Regions from separate parts of the Caballeronia sp. 11_S32 genome, predicted to be linked through region 2. Evidence: riboswitches for the same ligand, from Rfam matches in the RefSeq annotation. Region 2 holds a riboswitch; each other region holds the start of a gene.
The links. Region 2 has a riboswitch for cobalamin ahead of AC1Z32_RS17245 (TonB-dependent receptor domain-containing protein). Riboswitches for the same ligand answer to the same signal wherever they lie in the genome.

Region 1: it holds a riboswitch for cobalamin, as region 2 does, so the genes downstream of both, cobW (cobalamin biosynthesis protein CobW) here and AC1Z32_RS17245 (TonB-dependent receptor domain-containing protein) in region 2, are expected to answer to the same signal.
Region 3: it holds a riboswitch for cobalamin, as region 2 does, so the genes downstream of both, cobG (precorrin-3B synthase) here and AC1Z32_RS17245 (TonB-dependent receptor domain-containing protein) in region 2, are expected to answer to the same signal.
Region 4: it holds a riboswitch for cobalamin, as region 2 does, so the genes downstream of both, AC1Z32_RS31075 (CbtB domain-containing protein) here and AC1Z32_RS17245 (TonB-dependent receptor domain-containing protein) in region 2, are expected to answer to the same signal.

What each region holds. Positions count from the first base shown of each region.
Region 1 covers NZ_JBXOWH010000004.1:1,066,628-1,071,703, forward strand. Annotated here, with positions in the region: gene cobN (cobaltochelatase subunit CobN) at 1-2,513, opposite strand, end outside; gene cobW (cobalamin biosynthesis protein CobW) at 2,519-3,604, opposite strand; cobalamin riboswitch at 3,727-3,984, opposite strand; gene AC1Z32_RS31050 (cobalamin biosynthesis protein) at 4,105-4,530, shown strand; gene cobO (cob(I)yrinic acid a,c-diamide adenosyltransferase) at 4,824-5,076, shown strand, end outside.
Region 2 covers NZ_JBXOWH010000003.1:1,211,610-1,216,685, forward strand. Annotated here, with positions in the region: gene AC1Z32_RS17240 (ATPase) at 1-230, opposite strand, end outside; cobalamin riboswitch at 490-789, shown strand; gene AC1Z32_RS17245 (TonB-dependent receptor domain-containing protein) at 873-2,747, shown strand; gene AC1Z32_RS17250 (FecCD family ABC transporter permease) at 2,774-3,772, shown strand; gene AC1Z32_RS17255 (ABC transporter ATP-binding protein) at 3,769-4,545, shown strand; gene cobT (nicotinate-nucleotide--dimethylbenzimidazole phosphoribosyltransferase) at 4,557-5,076, shown strand, end outside.
Region 3 covers NZ_JBXOWH010000004.1:1,057,375-1,062,450, forward strand. Annotated here, with positions in the region: gene AC1Z32_RS31000 (cobalt-precorrin-5B (C(1))-methyltransferase) at 1-481, opposite strand, end outside; gene cbiE (precorrin-6y C5,15-methyltransferase (decarboxylating) subunit CbiE) at 504-1,715, opposite strand; cobalamin riboswitch at 1,810-1,999, shown strand; gene cobG (precorrin-3B synthase) at 2,063-3,331, shown strand; gene AC1Z32_RS31015 (precorrin-8X methylmutase) at 3,324-3,950, shown strand; gene AC1Z32_RS31020 (precorrin-2 C(20)-methyltransferase) at 3,947-4,675, shown strand; gene cobJ (precorrin-3B C(17)-methyltransferase) at 4,663-5,076, shown strand, end outside.
Region 4 covers NZ_JBXOWH010000004.1:1,073,402-1,078,477, reverse strand. Annotated here, with positions in the region: gene ppk2 (polyphosphate kinase 2) at 1-454, opposite strand, end outside; gene lhpI (bifunctional Delta(1)-pyrroline-2-carboxylate/Delta(1)-piperideine-2-carboxylate reductase) at 708-1,664, shown strand; gene AC1Z32_RS31095 (hypothetical protein) at 1,775-2,098, shown strand; gene hmuQ (heme-degrading protein HmuQ) at 2,206-2,520, opposite strand; gene AC1Z32_RS31085 (DUF1428 domain-containing protein) at 2,565-2,936, opposite strand; gene AC1Z32_RS31080 (histidine phosphatase family protein) at 3,014-3,592, opposite strand; cobalamin riboswitch at 3,642-3,768, shown strand; gene AC1Z32_RS31075 (CbtB domain-containing protein) at 3,798-4,031, shown strand; gene AC1Z32_RS31070 (CbtA family protein) at 4,041-4,826, shown strand; gene AC1Z32_RS31065 (DUF1289 domain-containing protein) at 4,864-5,076, opposite strand, start outside.

The DNA.
Region 1 (5,076 bases), on a different contig from region 2:
GGCACGAAACGTCCTTCGAGGCCGCGCTTCAGCTGCATCAGCTCTTGCGGTCCGCATGCGTCGAGCCGCGCGAGCACATCGCCGCGCAGTCTTTGGAGCACGAGCGCCGCATGTGGACCGGGCGCATGAGCATCATCGTCCGACAATAGTTGCATCGCTAACGATTCGAGACGCTCGCGCGTATCGCCGTGATGACGCCACGGCGCGTCGCTGACTTCGGCAAGCGCGTGCGGGCGTGGTCCGGTCCACGGCGCGGCCCAGTCGGCATCGAGTGGGTCGAAGGCAGCGGGGAGTTGCAGATCGCGCGCGATCGCCGTGATGAGGCTCGCGTTCGCGCCTTGCCCATCGCCGATCGGAAAGCGGCCGAGCGCGAGCAGCGTATCGCGCCGCTGCACGCCTTGCGGCGACACGCCGAACACATGCAGGCCGTCCCGAATCTGTGCTTCCTTCAATTCGCAGAGGTACGCATCGGCGCGCGTGAGCAGCGCATCTTCGCCGACGATATCGCGCGGCGCATCGAGCCCGAGCTCTTCGTGCAGCCTGTTCTCGACGATGTTCGCGAGAATCGACTTGCGCAGGAGCTTCGCGCGGCGCGCATCGACCATCAGCGCTTCGTAGTATTCGTCGACCTGACGTTCGAGGTCCTGCAAAGGCCCGTAGTTTTCGGCGCGCGTGAGCGGCGGCATCAGATGATCGATGATGACCGCCTGTGCGCGGCGCTTCGCCTGACTGCCTTCGCCCGGATCGTTCACGATGAACGGATAGAGATGCGGCATCGGCCCGAGAATCGCATCGGGCCAGCACGACGACGACAACGCGACGCTCTTGCCCGGCAGCCATTCGAGATTGCCGTGCTTGCCCACATGCACGAGCGCATCCGCCTGAAAGCGCAGGCGCAGCCAGAAATAGAACGCCAGATACGAATGCGGCGGAACGAGCTCGGCGTCGTGATAGCTCGCGTAATCGTTGCGCTCGCGCGAGCGTGAAGGCTGAATACCGATGAAGATTTCGCCGCAGCGATAACCCGCGATCATGAAGCGGCCGCGTCTTAACGTCGGGTCGTCTTCGGGCGCGCCCCAGGTCTTTTCGAGCGCGGCGCGCGCATCGGCGGGAAGCAGGCGATATGCATCGAGGTAGTCGTCGAGCGAAAGGCTCTGCAACGCGGGACGCAGATCGCGCACGACGGGGTCGTTGGTCACGCCTTCGGTCAGCGCGGCGATGAGCGCATCGCCGTTCGCGGGAATCGGGCCGACGCGATAGCCTTCGCACGCGAGCATCGCCAGTATGCCGATGGCCGACGCGGGCGTATCCAACCCCACGCCATTGCCGATGCGCCCTTCGCTCGCCGGATAGTTCGCGAGCACGAGCGCGATGCGCTTCTGCGCGTTCGGCGTATGACGCAGCTTGCACCAGCGTCGGCTCAGCTCGGCCACGAAGCGCACGCGCTCGGCATCGGCCTGATAGCGCACGACATCCACTTGCGTATGCTTGCAGTGATACGCGAGCCCCTTGAAGCTCACCGCGCGCGTGATGATGCGGCCATCGACTTCGGGCAGCGCGACGTGCATCGCGACATCGCGCGAATTCAGGCCGTGATTGTCCTTTTGCCAATCGTCGCGATTGCCGCCGCTCAGAATGACTTGCAGCACGGGCGCATCGCCCGCGACTTCGAATGCTTCGTCCTCGCCGATCACGCTCGCGGCAAAGGCCGTCGTGTTCAATACGAGCGACGCGCGATGCTCCGCGCACAAGCGCTCGACCACTTCGCGGCTCACGCTTTCCTTCAGCGACGAAATCGCGATTGGCAGCGGATTCATGCCTTCTTTTTCGAGCGCTTCGATGAGCGCATCGAACACGGCGGTGTTGCCCGACTGCAAATGCGCGCGATAGAACAGCATGCCGACGACGGGCGCGCCTTCGGTCCAGCGCGCCTGCCAGTCTTCGATTGCCGCAATATCGCGCTCGGGATGATAGATCGCGACGGCAGGCAGCGGGCTCGGCGCTTGCGGCTCGCGTCCGAAGCCGAATGCGCGGTGTGCGATCGAGCGCAGAAACTCTTCCGCATTGCGTGCGCCGCCCTCGCGCAGATAGCGCGACAACTCGCGGCAGAACTGCGCATCCGCCGTGCTCTTGCCGATGAGATTCGGGTCCTCGGTCAGATCGCCCGAGAACATCGCGAGCATCTGCTTTTCTTTCCTCGCCAGCGCGACGAGGCGCTCGATACCATACGGCCAGTACGACTCGCCGCCGAGATGATCGACGATCACGACCTTCGCGTGACGCAAGACATCGTCGACATAGAAATCGACGGAAGCCGGTTGACGCAGGAACGCCTGATTCGCGAGCCGCACTTCGGGAAAGCCGGCTTCGAGACGCGGAAACACGCTCGCGAGCAGCGCGAGCGTCGTATCGGCGGAACTGAGCACGACGATCGGTGCGCTCGTCTGATCGATGCGCATGACGCCCTGCGCGTCGTCGACAAAGCCTCCCGGTGTCGTGCGGAGCAGATGCATCGCTGTTACGCCTGCACGGGCGCGCTTGCGAGCGCGGCGTCGAAGGCGCTTTGCAGCGTATCGCGTTCCAGATCTTCGCCGATCAGCACGAAGCGGCTCGGCGTGTTCGCTTCATCGGCTTGCCAGCGGCGATCGAAGTAGCTGTCGAAGCGCCGCCCGACGCCCTGCACGACGAGGCGCATCGCGGCGCCCGGCAGCGCGGCGAAGCCCTTTACGCGATAGATCGTGTGATGCTCGACGAGCACATGCAATGCGGCCAGCGCCTGCTCGCGCGATTCGACCACGCCTTCTACGACGACCGAATCGAACTCGTCGTGATGATGATCGGCGTGGCCTTCGTCATCGGGCGAGCCGTGATGATCGTGCCGCAGATGAATGCTTTCTTCCGATGCGGATTCGAGCCCGAGCAGCGTATGCACATCGAGCCTGCCCATCTGCGCGGGCACGATCTTCACCTCGGGCGGAATCTCGGGACGCACGAGCGCTTCGACCTGTCGCAGCGCGGCATCGTCCATGAGATCCGTCTTGTTGACGATGACGAGATCGGCCGACGAAAGCTGATCCTCGAACAACTCGTGCAGCGGCGATTCGTGATCGAGGTTCGGATCGGCCTTGCGTTGCGCATCGACGGCGACGGGATTCGCCGCGAACTGGCCGCTCGCGGCAGCGGGGCCGTCGACGACAGTCACGACCGCGTCGACAGTGAACGCGTTTTTGATCGACGGCCAATTGAATGCCTGCACGAGCGGCTTGGGCAGCGCGAGACCCGAGGTTTCGATCAGCACGTGATCGATGCTGTCGCGCCGCTCGACGAGCTGCTCCATCACCGGATAAAACTCTTCCTGCACCGTGCAGCACAGACAGCCGTTTGCGAGCTCATACAGATTGCGGTCCTTCGAACCGGCTTCGTCGTCGCAACCGATGCCGCAGCCCTTCAAAATTTCCCCGTCGATGCCGAGCTCGCCGAACTCGTTGACGATCACCGCGATGCGCTTGCCTTGCGCATTGGACAGGATATGCCGCATCAATGTGGTCTTGCCGCTGCCGAGAAAGCCGGTCACGACCGTGACGGGGATCTTGCGGGTTTGCATCGTAGCTCCGTGGCTGATTGTGCGTGCGCTTCATCTCGCGCGAGGCGAGGGACTTCGCGGCTGGACGAAAAGAGAAACGCACGATTCGATGGATCACGGGACGCGCCGCATCCCCGCGGCTACGCACCCTCTCATGTCTGGCCGGTATCCGGGCTGACGACGACGCCGCTTCGCCTTCCCGCGCCCCCAATGAGCGCAGTGGCCTCGAAGCCGGCTTCCCGCACGGGCGATGAAAACATCGCCTATGCGGGAATCGCTTACCGTTGCGGGGGCAGCGCAGGTTGACGCTCGTTCGACTGGTCGAATGGAACGCGCCCTGCTTCCCGTTTAACTGCGCGCGAGAGAATCCGCGCGCGAGCACCAAAACTGCGTGAAAGTCTAGGCCCCGCGCGCGTGAGCGTCAAGAAAGGACCGGCTGCGCCGGGCACATTCGGGCATTGCGCTGTGATAAGGTTGGCCCGCTCCGAACGCGCGTGCCGCGCACGTCATCTCTACTCTCCATGAAACCTGTCATCGTTCGCATGAATGCGGTCTGTGTCACGCGGCTCGCGGTTGGCATCGGCTGCAGGCGCGGCACGAGCGCCGATGCGATCGAACAGGCCGTGCGGCGCGCACTCGGCTCGCGTTCATTCGCCGATATCGCGATCGTCGCGAGCATCGACGCCAAGCGGGACGAAGCGGGACTGCTCACGTTCTGCGAGCGTCATCGCTTGTCTTTGCGTTTCTATAGCGCCGATGAAATCGCACGGGCGCCCGGCACCGCGGTGTCGAATCACGCGGCGAAGCATATGAAGGTCGATGGCGTATGCGAGCCTTGCGCGCTGCTCGCGGGCAATACGCACACGCTCATCGTGCCAAAGACGATCGATTGCGGCGTAACCGTCGCGGTTGCAAAGGCGCGTGAGGGCGGCGCGAGCGAAGGGTGAATCGCGACTTGAGGGTCGCGTGCGCGCGGGCTTTGCTGTCTAGCGGCTTCACGATACCCCGTCTGAACTTGTCGCGGCAAAGCCAGACGAGCAACGCAAGCGCCACAAGCTCCAGATACAGATAGAACGCGTCCATTTCTCTGCTCCTCAAGTCGGTGACTGCATGATGCACACCGTCTCTTAGCGCAGAATTAACCCGCGAACGACGCATATCGAAGCCGCCACTGAGGTACGATACGGCCGTCTTTCATATGCGCCCACACGCATCGATTCCCTTCGAACCCGGAGATCATGTGAAAACCGATACCGAATCGCATCTGCGCATGACCCAGCGCCGCAAGGAAGGTCACGAGAAAAAGCAGGCCGCGGCCGATCACGAGAAAGGCCTGCTGATCGTGAATACCGGCAACGGCAAGGGCAAGACCACGGCGGCGTTCGGCATGGCCGTGCGCGTGCTCGGTCATGGCATGAAGCTCGGCGTCGTGCAGTTCATCAAGGGCGCGCTGCATACGTCCGAGCGCGATTTTCTCGGCACCATCGCCAATT
Region 2 (5,076 bases):
GCGTTCAGGCGCACCTGCGCGTCGTCGATCTTCGCGGAGAGTGAGTCGCGTTCGGACTGCAGCGTATCGCGCTCTTCGCGCACTTGCGCGAGTTCGGCCTGCATGTTTGCATAGTCGGCGCGCAGCTGTTCGAGTTGTTCCTGCAGCGCCTGATGCGCCTGCTTGTGGCGCTCGCTGATCTGGATCAGCCGGCCGATGTTTCCTGACAGTGATTCGAGTTCGTTGAGCATGTGCTGCGTCCTCTAAAGACCTCGCATTTTAGCGCGGTTCAACGGAGCTTCCGATAATTGTCTCGTTTCGAGACGTAACAGCATGCGATCTCGCGCTTAAACCATCGATTAAGCGCATGTCGCCTTGCATTCGTGTGCAGAAAACGCGAGCGCTGGTCGTCGCTCGCGTAAGGAAAGGCCGGCCGATTCTCGTTCGATTCGTGATGCGCCGCGCCAATCCGCCGGTGCCGCTTTCTTGACGGCCCCCACCCGCGCTCCTACACTTGCCGCACTTTTTGGTGCTCGCATTCGCGGATCTCGCGGATGCAGTCAAACGGGAAACAGGGAGCGAAGTCTCGAAGTCCGACCGGGACGAGCCAACCTGTGCTGCCCCCGCAACGGTAAGCGACCGCAACGCAAGTTGCAAGTCGTCTCATGCGCGTTTTTGCGGCGCGAGCGTGTCGAATTTCATCGCACGTTCTCGACTGCAAGAAACGTGTCGACGCCACTGCGCACGATGCGCGGGAAGGCGAGACGATCCGTCGCCAGCCCGGATACCGGCCAAAGCTCGACGCATCGGCGCTCATCGCGCGATGCGTTCGTCGCGCATCGACCTCGCGGGGAGCGGGGCCGCGCTCATGCTCCACGGGAACGCCTCACACCATGTTTTTGCCTCTGGCCGCCATCGAGGACGGCCGCTTTCTTCGTCGCACGCTCGTTGCGGCCATCGCCGGTTTGCCGCTCGCAAGCACCGCGCATGCAGCGGACGATACATCGCAAACGCTTGCGCCCATCGTCGTCACCGCGACGCGCGCGCCGCAGCCGCTCGCGGACGCTCTCCCTCAGACATCGGTCTTCGACGAACAGGACATTGCCGATGCCAACGCCGACGATGCGCTCGGCCTCGTCGCGCTCGCGCCCGGCGTGCAGATCACGCGCAACGGCGGCCCGGGCGCGAACTCGGGACTTTTCATACGCGGCGCGGCGTCGTCGCAATCGCTCGTGCTGATCGATGGCGTGCGGGTCGAATCGGCGTCGCTCGGCGCGGCGCAGCTATCGCAAGTTATGCTCGATCAGATCGGGCGCGTCGAGGTCGTGAACGGCAATGTGTCGGCGCTGTATGGATCGAATGCGATCGGCGGCGTCGTGCAGATTTTCACGAAGGAAGGCGGGTCGCATCCGCCGCGCTTCAACTTCGAGGCGGAATACGGCAGCTATCACACGCAGCGGCAATCGGCGGGCGTGAACGGCGCGCTCGACAAGGACGGCCGTACGACCTTCAGCCTCAACGTCTCGCGCGAGAAAACCGACAGTTTCTCGTCGATCGATCCGAATATCGCGCCCAATGCGAACCCGAACGCAAACGGCTATCTGAACGAGAGCGTCGCGGCGACGCTGCGCCACAAGTTCAGCGACAAGTGGGACGCGGGCGTGCGCTTTTTGCAATCGAACGGCATCAACAGCTTCGACGATGCCTACGGCCTGCCGACCGATATCAACGAAACGCACGACCGCGTGCGCTCGGCTTCGGTGTTCGCAAACGGCAGGATCACCGACAACTGGACCACGCACTTCACGATCGCGCAGGGACAGGACCGCGCGAACATCGAGCACAACGGCGTCTATACGAGCCGCTTCGATTCGGAGAATCATCAATACACGTGGCAGAACGATGTCCGGATCACCGAGGCGCACAAGCTGCTCTTCGGCTATGAGCATCTCGACCAGACGCTCGATTCAGATCAGTTCAGCGCACCCGATCGTCACGTGAACTCGGTGTTCGCGGGCTACGTGGGCCGCATCGGCGCGAACGAGTTGCAGGCGAATCTGCGTCACGACCAGTATTCCGATTTCGGCGGCGCGAACAGCTACTATCTGGGCTACGCGTACAACTTCGACGCGCACTGGAAGGCGAGCGCGAGCTATGCGGCGGCGTTCCGCGCACCGAGCTTCGACGACCTCTACTATCCGTTCAGCGGCAATCCGTCGATTCAGCCGGAGCGCAGCCATTCCGTGGAAGCGGCGTTGCAGTACGCATCGAACGCGCTTGGCGTAATGCGCGTGACGCTCTTTCAGACGCGCTATTCGAATCTGATCGACTATGTGTCCGACGGCGGCTTCTACTATGTCGCGCAGAACGTCGGGCGCGCGAAGGTGCAGGGCATCGAGGGATCGTGGGCGGGGCATGTCGGCGCAACGGACGTGCGCGCGGGCGTGACGTTCCAGAATCCCGTCGACGAAACGAATAACGAGGAACTCACGCGGCGCGCGCGGCATTTCGCGACGTTGACGGCGCATCGCACCATCGGGCGCTGGCGTGTCGGCGGCGAATGGATCGTGAGCGGCCAGCGCAGCGATTACGATTCGACGCTCGCGGGCTATGGCATCGTGAATCTGTCGGCGCGCTATGACATCTCGAAGTCGTGGTACGTCACGGCGCGCATCGATAATCTGTTCGACAAGGACTATGAACTTGCGTACTCGTACAACACGCCACGGCGCGGCGCCTATGTCACGCTGGGCTGGCATCCGTCGTGAGCCGCGCCGTTGAACGTCCGCGCGCGATGAGCGCGAGCCGCGCCGCTGCGATCTGGATCGCGCTCGCGCTCGCCGCGTTCATCGTGCTCGTCGCCTCGCTCGCGATGGGCAGCGTCGCGGTGCCGGTATCGCGCGCGATCGGCGCGTTCTTTCGCGCGCATGCCGCGGCACCCGATCTGGCCGATGAAATCGTGCTCACGTTGCGTCTGCCGCGCGCGCTGGCGGGCTTCGCATCGGGCGCATTGCTCGCGATGGCGGGCGCGCTGCTGCAAGTGCTGTTGCGCAATCCGCTTGCCGAGCCCTACGTGCTCGGCGTGTCCGGCGGGGCCGCGACGTTCGCGCTCGCGGCGATGCTCGCATCGCTGCCGTGGTGGGGCGTCGATATCGCCGCTTGCGTGGGCGCCTTTGCATCTATCGTCATCGTGCTCGGACTCGCGCGCAAAGACCTTTGGCAAAGCGGACAGGATGCCTCGCCCCGGCTCTTGCTGACGGGCGTCGTGATCGCATCGGGATGGGGCGCGCTGATCACGCTGATCCTGAGCATCGCGCCCGAGAACCGCTTGCGCGGCATGATCTTCTGGCTCACGGGCGATCTCAACGGCGCGGCGGCGCCGTGGCCCGCGTTGATCGCGCTCGTGGTCGCGCTCGTCGTGATCGTTCCCGCCGCGCCGCAACTGAATGTGCTCCTGCGTGGCGATACCACGGCGCGTGCGCTCGGCGTGCCAGTCGAGCGCCTGCGTTTGCGCGTGTATCTCGTTGCATCGCTCGCGGCGGCAGCCGCGGTGACGACCGCCGGAACCATCGGCTTCGTCGGGCTCGTCGTGCCGCATCTGTTGCGGCTCGCCTTCGGCAACGATCAGCGCATGCTCGTGCCCGCCGCCGCGCTCGCGGGCGGCCTCGCCGTGATGGCAGCCGATCTCGCCGCGCGCACCGTGATCGCGCCCGCGCAATTGCCGGTAGGGGTCGTCACGGCGCTGACCGGCGTGCCGATGTTCCTGTGGATGCTGCTGCGGAGGCCGCGATGAGTCTGCATCTCGATGCCATCGTGCTTCGCGCGGGCGCGCGCACGCTCATCGACGGTCTCACGCAGACGATCGAATCGGGCGAAACGTGGTGCATCGCCGGGCCGAACGGCGCCGGCAAGACGACGCTCATCAACGTGCTCGCGGGGCTCGCGAAGCCGGCATCGGGCGGCGTGTCGCTCGATGGCCGCGCGCTCGCGTCATGGCGCGCGGCGGATCTCGCGCGCGCACGCGCATTGATGCCGCAAGCCACGCACGACGCCTTCAGCGCGACCGTGCTCGATACCGTGCTGCTCAACCGCTTTCCGTATCTCACCGGCTGGGGCTGGGAGAACGAAGACGATCGCGCGGCCGCTCGCGCCGCGCTCGATCTGCTCGGTCTCGCATCGTTTGCCGCGCGCGACGTGCTCACGCTGTCCGGCGGCGAACGCCAGCGCGTCGCGCTGGCCGCCGTGCTGTGCCAGAACGCGCCGCTCCTTTTGCTCGACGAACCGCTTTCGCATCTCGACCTGCATCATCAGATCGACTGCCTGCATGCATTGCGCAACGCCGCGCGCGAGCACAAGCGCAGCGTAATCTTCTCGTGCCACGATCTGAATCTCGCGCGCCGTTTCGCGACGCATGCGCTCCTGCTCGACGGCAAAGGCGGCGCCCACGCGGGCCTCGTTGCCGACGTATTGACGCCCGAACGCGCGAGCGCGGCATTCGGCTATCCGCTCGCGCTGATCCGCGACGGCGAGCACGAAGCGCTCGTGCCTTCCATTCATCGCTTTTGAAAGGAATTTCGATGTCCACGCTCAACGACATCCCGATGCCCCGCGCCCTCGACCGCGCCCTCGAAACCGAGCTGCGCCGCATCATCGACATGAAGACGAAGCCGCCCGGCAGCCTCGGGCGGCTCGAATCCATCGCGCTGCAGATGGGCCTGATTCAACGCACGACGAAGCCGCGCATCGAGCGTCCGGCGATGATCGTCTTCGCCGGCGATCACGGTATTGCGAAAGAGGGCGTGAGCGCGTTTCCGCAGGAAGTGACCGCGCAGATGGTCGCGAACTTTCTGGCGGGCGGCGCGGCGATCAATGCGCTGTCGCGCTCGGTCGGCATGACGCTCGAAGTCGTCGATGCGGGCGTCGCTACACCGATTCCCATCGATCATGGGTACGAGCGCCTGTCGCTCGGGCTCGGCACGCGCAACTTCGCGCAAGCGCCGGCGATGTCGCGCGACACCGCGCTCGAAGGCATTGCGCGCGGCGCGGCGCGCGTGCGGCACCACGCATCGCTCGGCACGAATGTGATCGGCTTCGGCG
Region 3 (5,076 bases), on a different contig from region 2:
CGCCGTTCTCCACGCCGATACTGACTTCGAAACCGCCGTGGTAATGGGCGCTCGCGGCGAGCGCTTCGAGATGTTCGGTCATCATCCTGCGCGGCACCGGGTTGATCGCCGGTTCGCCGACGGCGAGCGCGAGCCCCGCGCGCGTCACGGTGCCAACGCCCGGTCCCGCATGAAAACGCACGCCCGGTTCATCGGACAGCCGCACGCGCGCGAACACGAGCGCGCCGTGCGTCACGTCGGGATCGTCGCCCGCATCCTTGATGACGCCCGCCTCGGCCGCATCGCTTTCGTCGGACGCGCGGCGGCAGAACGAGAGCATCATCGTCACGCGCCGGCCCTTCGGCAGCACGATCTCCGCGCGCTCGCCCGTCTCGCCGAGCAGCAACAGGCGCGCAGCCGCGAGGCTCGTCGCGGTCGCGCAGCTTCCCGTCGTGTAGCCGCTTCTGAGCGGCGCGGCTTTTTCCGGCGTTTCGTCACGCATAGGTTTCGTCACGCATATTGCGTCACGGTTTGCTCACGTGCAAAAGCGTGATCGGCAGCGCGGGCCGCCACGTATCGAAACTGCCGAGCGGCTCCGCCTGTGTGATGCCGATACGCGTCAGCTCGCCGCCATGCCGCGCGCGCCACTCGACGAGCGCCGCTTCGCTTTGCAGCGTCACCGCATTGGCGACGAGCCGTCCGCCCTGACGCAGACGCGCCCAGCACGCATCGAGCACGCCCGGCGCGGTCAGGCCGCCGCCGATGAACACGGCATCGGGCGCGGGCAGGCCATTGAGCGCGGCGGGCGCCTCGCCTCGCACGAGCTGCAGCGCGGGCACGCCGAGCGCGTCGCGGTTGTGCTCGATGAGACGCTGCCGGCTTTCGTTCGATTCGATCGCGAACGCGCGGCACGCGCCGTGCGCGCGCATCCACTCGATGCCGATCGAGCCGCAGCCCGCGCCGACATCCCACAGCAATTCGCCCGGCTGCGGCGCGAGATGCGCGAGCGTCACCGCGCGCACGTCGCGCTTGGTGAGCTGGCCATCGTGCCGATAGGCGTCGTCGGGAAGGCCCGGCGTAAGCGGCGGACCGGCATGGCCCGCGTGCGTGCGGCATTCGATCGCGACGAGATTGAGCGCGGCGGCGAGCGGCTCGCGCCAGTCGTCGGCGCGCTCGTCGATACGGCGTTCGTTCGCGCCGCCGAGATGCTCGAACACGGTCATGCGGCTCGCGCCGAAGCCGTGCGCGGTCAGCAGCGTGGCGACGGCGGCGGGCGTCGTGCCGTCGGCGGAAAGCACGAGCAGGCGCACGCCGCGATGCAGGCTCGCGAGCAGCGACGCGACGGGCCGCCCGACGAGCGACACGCACACCGCGTCCTGCAGCGCCCAGCGCAGGCGCGCCGCCGCGAGCGACAGCGACGACGGCGCGGGAATGACGCGCATTTCCTCGTTGGCGACTTCGCGCGCGAGCGTCGCGCCGACGCCGAAGCACATCGGATCGCCGCTTGCGAGCACGCACACGCGGGTCGTGGCGTCGCCGCGATCGCCGAGCACGGCATCGAGTGAAAAGGGTTTCGGCCACGGCACGCGGCGCGCGGCGATGCGCGCCGGCAGCAGCGCGAGGTGGCGCTCGCCGCCGTGAATCGACTGCGCGTCGAGCAGCGCTCGCCGCGCCATGCGGGAAAGGCCGTGCCAGCCGTCTTCGCCGATCCCCACCACGGTCAGCCAGGTCGACATGCGCCGCCTCCTTTTTGCGGTTCGACAAGCGCTTCACGCCGCCGCACAACGCGCGCGGACGGCCTCGAAGCGCTTGGATGGTCGATAAAAGCGGGCATAATACAGGTCCGTCGGTGCCCCGGGGTTGTCAAACTCAGGGGCTAATAGGGAACACAGCAAAACTGTGGCTGCCCCCGCAATTGTACGCAGCGAGTCCGCGCTCCACTGCCACTGGTTTTTACCGGGAAGGCCGGCGCGAACGAAGACCTGCCAGCCAAGAGACCTGCCGACTCACCGCATTCGCGCGACGCCGACCGGGCGGGGTGTACCGGTTCGCTCATCATGCGCGAAGCCCTACGGGTCACGCTTTGACTTCATTCGACCGTCCATCGATCCCGAACGCTCCGCGCGCATCCGCGTGTCCGGGCCTGATGCGCATCGTGCCCGCGCGCGACGGCGGCCTCGCGCGCCTGCGTCTCGCGGGCGGCGCATTGAGCGCGCACGCGGCGCGGGCCGTCGCGCGCGCGGCGCGAACGTGCGGCTCGGGCGTGATCGAAGTGACCAATCGCGCGAATCTGCAACTGCGCGGCATCCGCGACGATGCCCACGCTGAACTGGTGAATATCGCGTCCGGCGCGGGCCTCGGCCCGGCGATGCCAGGCGGCGACGATCTCCGCAACGTGATGCTGAGCCCGCTCGCAAGCGACGAGACGCGCGCGCTCGCCGCGGACATCATCGACGCGATGCAGGCCGATGTGTCGCTGCGCGCGCTGTCGCCGAAGTTCGCGCTGCAGCTCGACGGCGGCGAGCAACTCGCGATGCTCGATCATCCGCACGATCTGTGGCTGTCTTCGCTCGACGGCGGCGCGCGCTTCGCATTCGGCTTTGCGGGAACGATGCAGCAGCGCGCGCACGGTGCCATCGCGCGCGGCGACGTGGTGACGTTCGCCTTGAACGTGCTGCGCCGTTTTCTCGCGCTGGCATCGCCCGAAGAGCATCGCATGCGCGATCTGCTTGCGCGCATCGGCATCGAGCGCTTTCTCGAAGCATTCCATTTCGATGCGCACGCGAACGCATGGCAACGCGCACCCGCCGATGCATCGCTGCGTCTCGGCGCGCACGCCGAACCGCATCGCGCGACGTGGTACGCGGGCGCGCAAACGCCGCTCGGCCGCCTCGACGCGCGCATGCTCGAAGCGCTCGCCGATCTCGCCGAAACGCATGCCGAAGGCCGCCTCGTGATGACGCCATGGCAAAGCGTGCTGATACCCGGCATCGCGCCTCAGAACACACACGACGTGCTGCAAGGCCTGCGTGCACTCGGCCTCGCCACCGATCCGCGCGATCCGCTCGCACGTCTCATCGCGTGCGCGGGTTCCGAGGGCTGCATCAAGAGCCGTGCCGATACCAAAGCCGACGCGCATCGCCTCGCCCCGCTCCTGCCCTCGCATGACGAAGGGCCAGTGCATCTGAGCGGCTGCGAGCGTTCGTGCGCGGCGGCGCATCCCGTGCCGGTGACGCTCTATGCCGTCGCGCCGGGACGATACGACCTGCATCGCGACGCCCACGCCGTCGCGCGCAACCTGACCATCGAAGAGGCGGCCGAACGGCTCGCCCGGAGCCATGCCGATGCCTGACTATATCCGCGACGGCGCGGAGATCTATCGCCAGTCCTTTGCGACGATCCGCGCCGAAGCCGACCTCGCCGCCGTTCCCGCCGACCTCGAAAAGCTCGCGGTGCGCCTGATCCATGCATGCGGCATGGTCGATATCGTGAGCGATCTGCGCTTTTCTTCCGGCGCGGGCATCGCGGGCCGGCGCGCGCTCGCAGCCGGCGCGCCGGTTCTGTGCGACGCGCGCATGGTCGCCGAAGGCATCACGCGCGCGCGCCTTCCCGCCGACAACCGCGTGATCTGCACATTGAGCGACTCGTCGATCGCCGAGCGCGCCCGCGCGATGAACAACACGCGCTCGGCGGCCGCGCTCGAACTCTGGCGGCCGCATCTCGAAGGCGCGATCGTCGCGATCGGCAATGCGCCGACCGCGCTCTTTCATCTGCTCGACATGCTCGATGCGGATGCGCCGAAGCCCGCGCTCATACTGGGCTTTCCGGTCGGCTTCATCGGCGCGGCGGAATCGAAGGCGATGCTCGCCGCCGACAGCCGCGGCGTGCCCTTCGTCGCGCTGCTAGGCCGGCGCGGCGGCAGCGCGATGGCGGCGGCAGCGGTGAACGCACTTGCCTCGGAGGCCGAATGATGAGCGGACGTCTCTATGGTCTCGGCGTCGGTCCCGGCGATCCCGAACTGATCACCGTGAAGGCGCTGCGGCTTCTGAAGGCCGCGCCGGTGGTCGCGTATTTCGTCGCGAAGGGCAAGAAGGGCAATGCGTTCGGCATCATCGAAGCGCATCTCGACGATGCGCAGACGCGCCTGCCGCTCGTCTATCCGGTGACGACGGAAGCGCTCGAACCGCCGCTCTGTTACGAAACGATCATCAGCGCGTTCTACGACGAAGCCGCGCTCACGATCTCCGGCCATCTCGAAGCCGGCCGCGATGTCGCGGTGATCTGCGAAGGCGATCCGTTCTTCTACGGCTCGTACATGTATCTGCACGATCGTCTCGCCGGGCGCTTCGACGCGCATGTCGTGCCTGGCGTGTGCTCGATGCTCGGCGGCGTCGCGGTGCTGGGCGTGCCGCTCGTGTACCGCAATCAGAGTTTGTCGGTGCTGTCGGGCGTGCTGCCCGAAGACGAACTGAAGCGCCGCCTCGAAGCGGCGGATGCGGCCGTCATCATGAAGCTCGGGCGCAATTTCGACAAAGTGCGGCGCGTGCTCGCGGCGCTCGGCCTCGATGAGCGCGCGCTGTATGTCGAGCGCGCGACGATGGCGAACCAGCGCATCGTGCCGCTCGATGAAGTCGATCCGATGGCGTCGCCGTATTTTTCGCTGCTCGTCGTGCCGGGGAAGAAATGGCGGGCGTGAATGCTTCGGCACCGATGGCGATCGTCGTGCTCGGCCCCGCCGCGATCGATACCGCGCGGCGCATTCAGGCGCGTTTTCCTGAATCGCGCGTGCATGGGCTCGCGAATCGCGTGAGCGCGGATATCGCTTACGACGACTTCGGCGCGCACGTGCGCGAGTTGTATCGAGCGGGCGTGCCGATAGTCGCGCTGTGTTCGGCGGGCATCGTGATTCGCGCGCTCGCGCCTTGTCTCATCGACAAGGACGCCGAGCCGCCCGTGCTCGCCGTCGCGCAGGATGGCAGCGCGGTCGTGCCGCTCATCGGCGGAATGAGCGGCGTGAACGTGCTGGCGCGCGAGATCGGCATTGCGCTCGACATCGCGCCCGCGATCACGACGAGCGGCGAACTGCGCTTCGGTCAA
Region 4 (5,076 bases), on a different contig from region 2:
TGCAGAAGTTCATCACGCGCTCGACGCCCGCGCGGTTGTACCAGCTGCGATCGAACAGCACGATTTCGCCGGCCGCCGGCAAGTGCGACACGTAACGCTGGAAATACCACTGCGTGCGCTCGCGATTGTTGGGCGCGGGCAGCGCCGCCACGCGGCACACGCGCGGATTCAGCCGCTGCGTGATGCGCTTGATCGCGCCGCCTTTGCCCGCCGCATCGCGTCCCTCGAAGATCACGACGAGACGATGCCCCGTATGCACGATCCAGTCCTGTAGCTTCACGAGCTCGCCCTGCAGACGGAACAGCTCGCGGAAGTACGTCTTGCGCAGCGCCCGCTCTTCGTCGGAGAAGGTCGATTCGCCGTCCAGGAAGCGATCGTCGACCTCCATTTCGAACTCTTCGTCGTAGCTGTCGATGATGTCAGCGTGGAAACGGCGCTGCTTGTCCGTGTTCATGAAAGGCTCCGTGGCGTTCTTGGGCTGCCGCGTCGTCGTGGACGGCCGCGGCGCGGGACGGCCGATTATGACGGCATTCGATGTCAATCGTATGACATCGGCCGTTTCGGGAATTGTAGAAAGCGGCGTGGGCGCTCACAAATGGCGCGGCGCTTTGCCGACGCGACGCCGCGCGCCGTTAGAATGTTCCGGCACTTCGATGGCATGCCGATGGCACCCCGACCTCATTTCATATCGACGACGAGCGAACACGATGACCGCAACGATCCACAGTTTCGACGAAGCCCAAACCGCGCGCCTTGTGCCTTATGACCGGCTGGTGGACACGCTCGCCGCGACGATGCTCGACTACGCGGCCGGGCGCATTGTGAGTCCCGAGCGGATGGTCGTGCCGATCGAGGGCGGCGTGATGCTGTCGATGCCCGCGAGCGCCGCCGATCTCGCGATGCACAAGCTCGTGAACGTCTGCGCCGGCAATGGCGCGCGCGGCCTGCCGACGATCCACGGCCAGGTCACGGCCTACGATGCCGTGACGGGCGTGCCGCAGTTCATGCTCGACGGCCCGACGGTGACGGGGCGGCGCACGGCTTCGGTATCGATGCTCGCGATCCGCGCGCTGCATGCGAACGCGCCGCGCGAGGTGCTTGTCATAGGCACGGGCAAGCAGGCGGCGTATCACGTCGAGGCGCTCGCTGCCGTTTATCCCGGTGCGCATATTCACGTGCAGGGCTCGCGCCCGGAACGCGCGCGCGAATTCTGTTCGGCGCATGCGTCGGTTTGCAACAACCTGTCCGCGCTGGAACAGTCCGTGATTCCCGATTCCATCGATGTCGTGATCGCCGGGACCACGAGCAAAACGCCCGTCTACACGCTGCCTGCGCGCGCGGGGCGCCTCGTGATCGGCGTGGGCGCATTTACCGCCGATGCCGCCGAAATCGCCGCCGCGACCGTGCATGCGAGCGAGCTCTATGTCGACGATCCCGCGGGCGCGCGGCACGAAGCGGGCGATTTCATTCTCGCGGGCGTCGACTGGAGCGCGGTCCATCCGCTGTCCGAGGCGCTCGCGGCGCCCTCGAACGAAGCCGCTTCAGCGCGTCCCGTGATGTTCAAATCGGTTGGCTGCGCGGCGTGGGATCTTGCGGCGTGCCGCGTCGCGCGCGCGGTTTTGTCGGACGAAAACAACGCGTCGCGCCACGCGCAGCAAGGATAGGAAGGTTGGAACGGTACTTGCTGGTTGCCTACTTAATGAGTGGCGCTCGGGGCGCCACGGGACGAACGGCGCCGTGACGCGCCACAGCAATCGAGCCAGCGAACTAACCCATGAAAAGTCGATACGACAGTAAATGGCACCCCTGGATTCCGGCGCACGAGGACGGGCATGAAGGTGCCGGCGGCACGGCGCGCGGGGAGCGCCACACGCCTGCCCATGCGAGCGCCGCGCCGCCCGCGGCCTATTTCATCTCGGTGCTAGAGCTCGCCACGGGCGAGAAGCTCGGCAACGACGAGCGCACGCGCGCCGTGGCGATGCTCGAATCGCAATTCGGCGCGGGTCGCCCGCGCACGCTGAAAGAGGCGGTGCGCATCTGCGCCGCCGCTATCGATTCGTCGACATTGCAGCGCATGGCGCGCGGCGCGAAGGCCTGAAATCGGTCTGATCCGTTTGCGCGGCCGACGCGCGTTTTTTCACACGTGTGTAAAACGCGCGTGCGTGCCAGCAAAGCGCGCGAACGTTCGGACGCGCGCCTCGCCTCTCATTTGACGGTCTGAATCACCTCGAAGCCTTCGAACTCGGGGTGCCCGAGATAGAGCTGACGCGTTTCGCCGCCCGCGTTGCGGTGCGCCGCGCGAAACGCGTCCGAGCGCGTCCAGTCCTCGAAGGCCGCCTTGTCCGCCCAGACCGTGTGGCTCGAATACAGAACGTGGTCGTCCTTGACCGGTCCTTTGAGCAGATGAAACTCGACGAACCCCGGCACGTCCTTGAGATGAGTGTCGCGGCTGGTCCAGAGGCGTTCGAAATCGGCCTCGGCGCCGGGCACGATCTTGAAGCGGTTCATGGCGATATACATGTCGATGCGTTTCCTTCGCGGTAAGCGGTCGTCAATGGAAAAAATCAGCTGCGTTCGAGTTCGACTATCGTTTTGAAGCCGCCGAAAAACATGCGCTTCGCGTCGAACGGCGGCTCGGCGGATTCCATCATTGTCTTGAGGCGCGGGTCTTCCATCACCTTGGCGTTGATGCTGTCGCGCTGCTCGCGCGACTCGTAGACGATATACGAGAACGCCACCGTTTCGCCTTCCTTCAGTTGCACGCTCTGCGGAAAGGATGTGAGCTTGCCGGGCTTCACATCGTCGGCGATGGTCTCCACGAATTGCAGCGCTCCATATTCCAGCCAGATCTTGCCGGCTGCTTCGGCCATGGTGCGGTAGGCGTCGATCTTGTCGATCGGCACCGGCACGACGAATCCATCCACGTAGTGCGCCATATGAGTCTCCTGATTCGGTTCGAGAGGGCCGCGCATGCGATGCGCTGTCTCTTTGAGCCATGCGCCAGGAGGGAAGTTCAGGCGCTCGCGTGCGGCAGTTCGGCCGTCCATGTATCGGCGGGCGTGGCGCGCCTGAGCACCGTCGACGACAGCGGCGCGAAGTCCATCGTGTAGACGGACGCGAGCGGCATGCCGAGCGCATGCGCGAGCGCCGCTTTCACGACGATCGCATGCGTGACGACGATGCAGCGCTCGCGCGCATTTAGACGATCGATGAATGCAAGACCCTCCGCGACGCGCGCCGCCAGCATGGCGACGCTCTCGCCGCCGTGCGGGCGCGCTTGCGGATCGGCGAGCCACGAGGCGACTTGCCCGGGCTCGCGCTCGCCGGTTTCGCGAATCGACAGCCCGTGCCAGCGGCCGTAGTCGATGTCGTCGAACGCGGGGACGATCTCGAATGCATTCGAGATCCATGCCGCCGTTTCGCGGGCCACGCGCGCGGGACTGGAGATGACGCGCATATCGCGTGTCTCGCGGCCCGCGCGCAGCGGCGCGAGCATGGCGCGCGCATCGCGCTCGGCGCGTTCATCGCCGCTGGGAAAGCGGCCGGCTTTCATCGCGCGCGTGGCGGCGTGGCACAGCAGGATGAGTTCCAAGGGAGCGTGACGGGCGAATCGGAATCGTTTTACTTTGCCGTCAATCATCATAGAATGGCAAGCTTGCAGTGCGAGGAAGCCGGTGCAAATCCGGCACGGTCGCGCCACTGTATGCGGTTCGTGAGCTTAAAGGCGCTCTCCCGCGAGTCAGACCCCGCTGCATGCTCTTCATCAATCGGGACGCGCTTTTCCCTGGAGAACCACCATGAATGCTTCCAACGCGCCGGTCTTTTCCGCTCCGGCTTCTCCCTCGCTCGACGCACCCATCCCCATTCCGGTGCGTGAAGTGCTGCCGTGGGCCGTCTTCATCGGCCTCATTCTGCTGATCGCCATGTATTTCGTGGGCGCTGAGCAGGGCGCGACGTCGATCTTTTCCGGCACGTACGTTCACGAATTCGTTCACGACGGCCGGCATCTGCTCGGCTTTCCGTGCCACTGAGGGCGCGTCATGATTCGCACTTTGCTGATACGCGGCATGATCGCGGGGCTGGTCGCGGGCCTGATCGGCTTCGGCTTCGCGCGCGTGTTCGGCGAGCCGTCGGTGGCGCGGGCCATTGCGTTCGAGGAACAGCATGAGCATGCGTCGGTGCCACATGAGCACGAACATGCCGATGCCTCGGCAAGCGCCGCGCATTCGCACGATCACGGCGACGATGCGCTCGTCTCCCGCGATACCCAGGCGGGTCTCGGCCTGCTGACGGGCATCGCGGTGTTCGGCACCGCATTGGGCGGTCTCTTTTCTCTCGTGTTCGCGTTCGCGTATGGACGGCTCGGCGCATTGCGCGCGCGGGGCACGTCGGCGTTGCTGGCGTTGTTCGGCTTCGTGAGCGTGGCTATCGTGCCGTTTCTCAAGTACCCGCCGAATCCGCCGGCGGTCGGCAGCGCCGAGACCATCGGGCCGCGCACCGCGCTTTTCTTCGGCATGGTGGCGATGTCGCTCGTGGCCGCGGTGTTCGCCGTGCGGCTGCAGCGGCGCATGGCAGCGCGGCACGGCGGCTGGAACGCGACGCTGCTCGCGGCGGCCGCGTACATCGTCGCAATGGTGATTGCGCAGGTCGCGTTGCCGCGCATCGACGAAGTCCCCGCCGATTTCTCTGCTTCGCTGCTGTGGAATTTCCGTCTCGCCGCGATCGGCATGCAGGCGCTGATCTGGACGACGCTCGGCCTCGTGTTCGGCGCGCTCGCGGCGCGTGAGCTGGAGCGCCCGGCGGTCAGGAGAATGGCCGCGGCCTGAGCAATTCATCACGGCTGACCGCACGGCCCGCGTTCCGTCAGGAGCGCGGGCTTTTCGTTTGGTCTTTGGCCGCACGCCGCGCGAGCAATTCGTCGAACAAATCGCGCTTCGCGGCATCGTCCATGGATCTGAACGTCTTGATCTCTTCGCGGCTTCTGAAGCAGCCGAGGCACAGGCCGGTTTCGGCATCGAGCTTGCAGACGTCGGTGCAGGGCGAGCCTATGGGTTCCTGCGTCTTTGCGCGCTCGAT